DNA from 2 places in the Bacillus sp. EB V-12 genome. Region 1 is predicted to be linked to the other one. Evidence: predicted binding sites of a transcription regulator. Region 1 holds the regulator's gene; the other holds the start of a gene.

Region 1 (3,205 bases):
TATTCACAATGGATTTTAACAATGTGGATTTCCCAATTCCGTTTGGACCAACTAAAGCAACACTATCTCCGCGAGTTAAGCGCATAGTTACATGTTCAATTATAGGGTTTTCATTATAGCCGATGGTTGCATCATTTACTTGTAAAACATCATTTCCACTTTGTTTTTCAATATCGAAGTGGAATGATGCTGACTTAGAATCCCCTAATGGTCTCGTTAATAATTCCATTCTGTCTAGTTGTTTACGGCGACTTTGAGCACGTTTCGTTGTAGAAGCGCGAGCTATATTCTTTTGAACGAAGTCCTCAAGTTTTGCGATTTCATCTTGTTGTTTTTCGTAACGTTTCATTTCTTGCTCATATAATGCTGATTTTAAGTCTAAATATTTACTGTAGTTACCAACAAATCGTCTGCTTTCTTTATTCGAAATTTCATATACTTGTGTAACGAGTTTGTCTAAGAAATAACGGTCATGTGAGACGATTAATATTGCGCCAGGATAACCTTGCAAATATTGCTCAAGCCATGTTAATGTTTCGATGTCTAAATGGTTTGTAGGCTCGTCCAAAATAAGTAAGTCTGGTTTTGTTAATAATAATTTCCCGAGAGCTAATCTTGTTTTTTGCCCGCCGCTTAAAGTAGAGATCGTCGTCTGGTGCGTTTCAACTGGGAAGCCAAGGCCGCTTAAAATGGAGCGAATATCCGCTTCATATTGATATCCACCTTGATCTTTATAATTGAGTTGTAATTGGTCATAATCAGCTAACAATCTTTCATATGTAGCTTCGTTTGAAAAGTTTTCTTCTTTTCCCATTTCTTGCTCAAGCCTTCGGAGTTTTGTCTCCATTTGCTGTAAATGGGTAAAGACGGTTAGCATTTCATCCCAAATTGTTAAAGACGTTTCTAGTCCAGTATTTTGAGCTAAATATCCGATTGAGACATCTTTCGGTTTTATAATTTCGCCACCATCATGAGATAATTCACCAGCGATAATTTTTAATAATGTAGATTTACCTGCTCCATTCCTTCCAACTAATGCGATACGATCTTTTGTTTGTACTTCCAATTTTATGTTTGCAAGAATTGTTTCTGCACCGTATAATTTCGAAAGCGCGTTTACTTGTAATAAAATCAATGTTTTCACCTCAAATAATTTCTTAACTTTGCCATGTTTATATTTCTCAATCATACTAAAAATAGTGTATAGTTTAAAATAAAGAGAGAATACTTCTTCTCTTTATTATACAAGGAATTTAATGAGTGCTAAACTTCTGTATTTGATTAAAGTATATGAATAAAGATAGGAAGAGAGGAGAGGTCATATGGATCAGCAAAAGATTCCACAAGCCACTGCTAAAAGATTGCCTCTATACTATCGATTTATCCAAAACTTATCTCTTTCTGGTAAGCAGCGTGTTTCATCGGCCGAATTGAGTGAGGCAGTAAAAGTAGATTCCGCAACAATACGAAGAGATTTTTCGTATTTTGGAGCGTTAGGGAAAAAGGGATATGGATATAACGTAAATTATTTATTATCATTTTTCCGCGAAACACTTGATCAAGATGATATAACACGTGTAGCACTTATTGGAGTAGGTAATTTAGGGACCGCTTTCTTACATTATAATTTCACGAAAAACAATAATACAAAAATTGAAATGGCATTTGATGTTAGTGAAGAGAAAGTTGGAACAGAAATCGGGGGCATTCCTGTATATCATTTAGATGAATTAGAAGAGAGATTATCAAATGATATACAAGTGGCAATATTAACAGTACCGGCTACAGTAGCACAAGCTGTAGCAGATAGATTAGCTGAAACAAGCGTGCACGGTATTTTGAATTTCACACCAGCGCGATTAAACGTATCAGAGAATATTAGAATTCATCATATTGACTTAGCTGTAGAGTTACAAACATTAGTTTACTTTTTGAAAAACTATCCACAATAAAACGCAGAGGGAGCGACCTCTGCGTTTTATTATTGTTTCTTGTTTGTGAATTTAACTAATATAAGGCGAAGTGCCAAATTAAAATCAATTGTTGCCATAACTGCAAATAGTATTGTCCACATATTCCAGATTGTATCTGTCACGTTCGTAATGGCGAAGCGTGTAAAGATACATCCAAGAAGGAAGTATAGTGCAGCCATGAACAATGGTGAGTTTCTCATACAAAAAATCCTCCGATAAAGCCTTGCATTTTTTCAGCTTCTTTAATCATTTCTTGAATTTGTTCATTGCTCATAAAAATTTGCCCAATAGCGACTAATGTATTCATTGCAACATGAGCTGCAATCGGAACGATAATACGTTTCGTCTTCACATATAAGAAGGCGAATACGAGCCCCATAGCAGTGTATACCAATAAGTGAGTAAAATCAAAATGAATTGCTGCGAATACAAGCGAACTAATGATAGCTGCAATAAAGAAGTTAAACTTCTTATAAAGTGTACCGAATAGAATTTTTCTAAATACGATTTCTTCTAAGATAGGTCCAATTATAGAAACAACAATAAGGAACCAAGGTGTCGTTCTTGCAATTTCCATCAGTTTCATTGTATTTTCTGAACCTTGTTTAATTCCTAGCAGTTGCATCTCGATCATACCGGCAACTATTTGTGAAAAGAAAGCTAAGAAGAACCCGATAAAAATCCATCCAATAGTAGCTGGAACAGAAGAGCGCATTGCATCTAAATGCCTGTCACGAATATCCGTTCTAAGTAACCAAAGTACGATACATAATGCAATAAAGAAGCTAATGATTGCCCAGTGTCCCGTTATGATTTGTCCTTTTTCCTCAATGGTAAATCCTCTATTATCATAGAGTCCTGTTTTTAGGAGAAGTGGTAATCCAACAACGCCAGATAACTGCATTAAAATGTATGTAACGATAATCCACCAGTATTGTTTCTTCAAATGGTTTAACCATCCTTTCTAACTATAGTGTATGAGATAAGTTAGGATAACATGTAAATATGCTACCTACGATATAAACCTCACTTGAATTATGTTTTTTTCGTAAATCCTTATTTGAAATTATAATAGAAGACAGGAGAAAGTTGTGTGTGTAGCGAAAACAACTTAGGGTGTCCTTTCATATTGTAACATACGAGCAGTGGAAACAACGATTCATATAGTAAAGGCAGTATTCTATATAGAAAGTTTATATAGTGATTTGCGAAAAAATTATGATTTTTTTACT
Region 2 (3,205 bases), on a different contig from region 1:
TCGTAAAAAGAACCTGAAAATAAAATATCCGAATGAAGATATTTTAACAGGTTGACAACCGTATAAATTATCCATATAATGAGAATACAATAACATATCTCCAAAGGGGAGTAGCGTCCAAGAATATTTCTTGGAAACAAAGTCGTCATTACGTAGAACTTAGTTCTTCCGGCTTTGTTGGCATTTTTTATTACATATGTCTAGCAAGACCTTTGCCTATTAACGGCAGAGGTCTTTTTTGCATTCACTTCCAGATTCTTCCAAAGTTAATAGGCAGGAGTATGGGGAAACTAAATAGTGGGGAAATTCTTCACTTATTTAGAACTTATAGAAATGAGAGGAGAATGTACATGGATGTATCATTATTATTGGAGTATGGTTGGGTATTACTCATCCTAATTGCACTTGAAGGGATTTTAGCGGCTGATAACGCTCTTGTTCTTGCAATTATGGTAAAACATTTACCAGAAGAAAAAAGAAAGAAAGCACTATTTTATGGATTAGCGGGGGCATTTGTTTTCCGATTTGGATCGTTATTTATGATTTCGTTCTTAGTCGATGTATGGCAAGTGCAAGCAATCGGTGCCATCTACCTTATGTTTATCGCTGGTAATCACTTATTTAAAACATATGTTAAAAAGAACACAGATGAAGAAACAGAAGAAAAAGAAGCAAAGAAAAAACAAGAGAACTTTTGGTGGACTGTATTTAAAGTTGAGGTTGCTGATATCGCCTTCGCAGTTGATTCAATTTTAGCTGCTGTTGCACTAGCAATGACTTTACCAAAAACAGGATTAGGTACAATTGGTAGTCTTGATACTGGGCAATTCGTTGTTATCTTTGTAGGTGGACTTATCGGATTAATCATTATGCGATTTGCAGCAACTGCTTTCGTACAAATCTTAAAACGTAAACCAGGACTTGAAACCGCAGCATTCTTAATTGTAGGTTGGGTTGGTGTGAAGCTAGCAGTTTATACATTAGCACACCCTGCATTAAATGTAATTCCACATTCATTCCCAGAATCCACTCCGTGGAAGCTTACATTCTGGATTGTATTAGTCGGAATCGCAGTTGGTGGTTGGTTCTTCTCAAAAGAAGTAGAAGTAAAAGTAGAAAAGAATTTAGACGAAAAAGCGCTGTAATTACAGCGCTTTTTCTTTTTCTTTCTTCCTCCCAATGTCCAGAAAAAATTCCATTATACTACCTTTTGTAAACGTTTTCTTAATGTATGTATGTCCTTTTTGTGAAACATTGCACAAACTTATTGAAAGTGAGAACAATTCCATGTACTTTATTCATATAAGGAGTATTTATAGAAGATTTACTAAAGGAGCGTATTACTCATGCTAGAACAAGGACTAGATTATGTTGTCAAACTGGCTAAAAGCAAAAAGAAAATACTAGATACAAACCCAATGCAATATTTCATTCGTGCTGCACTTGCGGGTATTTATATCGGTTTTATTATTGTACTATGTTTTAAATTAGGTAACTTTTTTCACATTGCAGATTCACCAGCAACTTATTTAGCTGCTTCTATGTTTTTCGGGATTGCTCTCGTACTTATTATATATGGCGGTGCTGAATTGTTTACTGGGAACACAATGTACTTTACTGTAGCAACTTTAAGAAAAGAAACAACGATTTCTGATACACTACGTAACTGGGTTGCTTGTTATGCAGGTAACTTAGCCGGCGCGTTATTCTTTGCCTTACTATTTTACGCAACTGGAATTTTTGAAGCAATTGATCACGGTCACTTAATGAGTAAAGTCGTTGAAGGAAAGATGAACACACCTACAATGCAGTTATTCTTTAAAGCCATTTTATGTAACTGGCTCGTATGTCTTGCTTGTTTCTTACCTTCTCAGGTTAAAGGTGACACAGCAAAAATAATAGTCATGATGCTACTTGTTTTCACATTCTTCTTATCTGGTTACGAACATAGTATTGCAAACTTATCACTCTTTGCTTTATCTTTAGTTTCACCGCATCCTGAGACAATTTCTTTTTCAGGTGCTATTCATAACTTAATTCCTGTTACAATCGGTAACATTATTGGCGGATCAGTATTTGTCGGTATGGTATACCACTACTTAACAAAGAAAACACCTGAAGTTCAACAGGAAGAAACTGAAATCGCAGCAGCTCAACAAGAAGAGATTATTCCTTTACAAGCACATATGAAACATTAAAAACTCCAAAGTTTTACTTTGGAGTTTTTAGCTTCCCACGTATTTAACAACAAGGTGAGGATTAATTTCTCCTTCTTCTTTTCCCTTATCCATTCTCTGTTTCATCTTGTGCATACCGATGACATCATTCGTATGAAGGTGAATTTCATTCACATATAATCCCTCTGTACAAAAAGCTTCTACAAAATCTAGTCCATTTTTTGCTCTCCACCCCATATTAAAATCAAGGGAAAGAATATTCACATCATAATTCCGAACCATTTGCAAGGCACATTCTACCGTAGTTGCGGACACATACCCGAACGGGCAACTTCTTTGATCATCCATATATACGTTCATTTTTGACTCCCTCTCTAATTTGAATATGCGGCCAATACATAACACATTGCCCCAAGACTAATAAAAGGACCAAATGGAATTGGCTTTCCTACTTCTATACGTTTTAATACGATACCAATCCCGAAAAAACAAAGACTAAAACAAGATGCTAAAAATAAAACGATAAAAACTCCCTTCACTCCTACTATAAAACCAAGTAACGAAAGTAGTTTTATATCTCCTCCGCCAAGCCCTTCTGGATATATCTTTTGCATGCAATATAACAAAAGGAATATAACACCACTACCAACTATACTATCTGTCCAAGTAACTAATTGTACAAAAATACTTTCGAGAATGAGTAAAACGGCAAACGAAATTAAAATACAATCAGGAATTAACATATATAAGTAATCTGTAACTGAAATAATAAGAAGTAGCGAAAAAAGGGATAAAATGATAATAAGTTCTCGTTCTATTCCAATCATATACACGGTAAGAAGAAATATACTTCCTGTTATACATTCAAATGCTACATATATAATTGGAATTTTCCTCTTACAATTCGTACAACAGCCTCTTTGTATATAAAATGAAATGATGGGGATTAGTTCTTTTGGCCTTAGCACATATTTGCAATAATAACAATGTGAACGCGGGGTAATAATAGACGCACCTAATGGAACCCT

Evidence for each region. The regulator Rex, encoded in region 1, represses fermentation and respiration genes when NADH is low (regulators of the CRP and FNR family bind a similar motif). The targets are predictions, from matches to a motif close to TTGTGAAATATTTCACAA.
Region 2: the regulator Rex is predicted to act here: its motif matches at 1,245-1,262, upstream of ACZDYH_RS09390 (formate/nitrite transporter family protein).

Annotation. Positions count from the first base shown of each region.
Region 1 covers NZ_JBUXJL010000028.1:8,273-11,477, reverse strand. The annotation lists gene ACZDYH_RS29870 (ABC-F family ATP-binding cassette domain-containing protein) at 1-1,135, opposite strand, end outside; gene ACZDYH_RS29865 (redox-sensing transcriptional repressor Rex) at 1,323-1,952, shown strand; gene ACZDYH_RS29860 (YdiK family protein) at 1,982-2,173, opposite strand; gene ACZDYH_RS29855 (CPBP family intramembrane glutamic endopeptidase) at 2,170-2,919, opposite strand.
Region 2 covers NZ_JBUXJL010000002.1:544,304-547,508, reverse strand. The annotation lists gene ACZDYH_RS09400 (TrkH family potassium uptake protein) at 1-55, shown strand, start outside; yybP-ykoY riboswitch at 94-260, shown strand; gene ACZDYH_RS09395 (TerC family protein) at 351-1,145, shown strand; gene ACZDYH_RS09390 (formate/nitrite transporter family protein) at 1,347-2,198, shown strand; gene ACZDYH_RS09385 (cyclic-phosphate processing receiver domain-containing protein) at 2,226-2,537, opposite strand; gene ACZDYH_RS09380 (prepilin peptidase) at 2,552-3,205, opposite strand, start outside.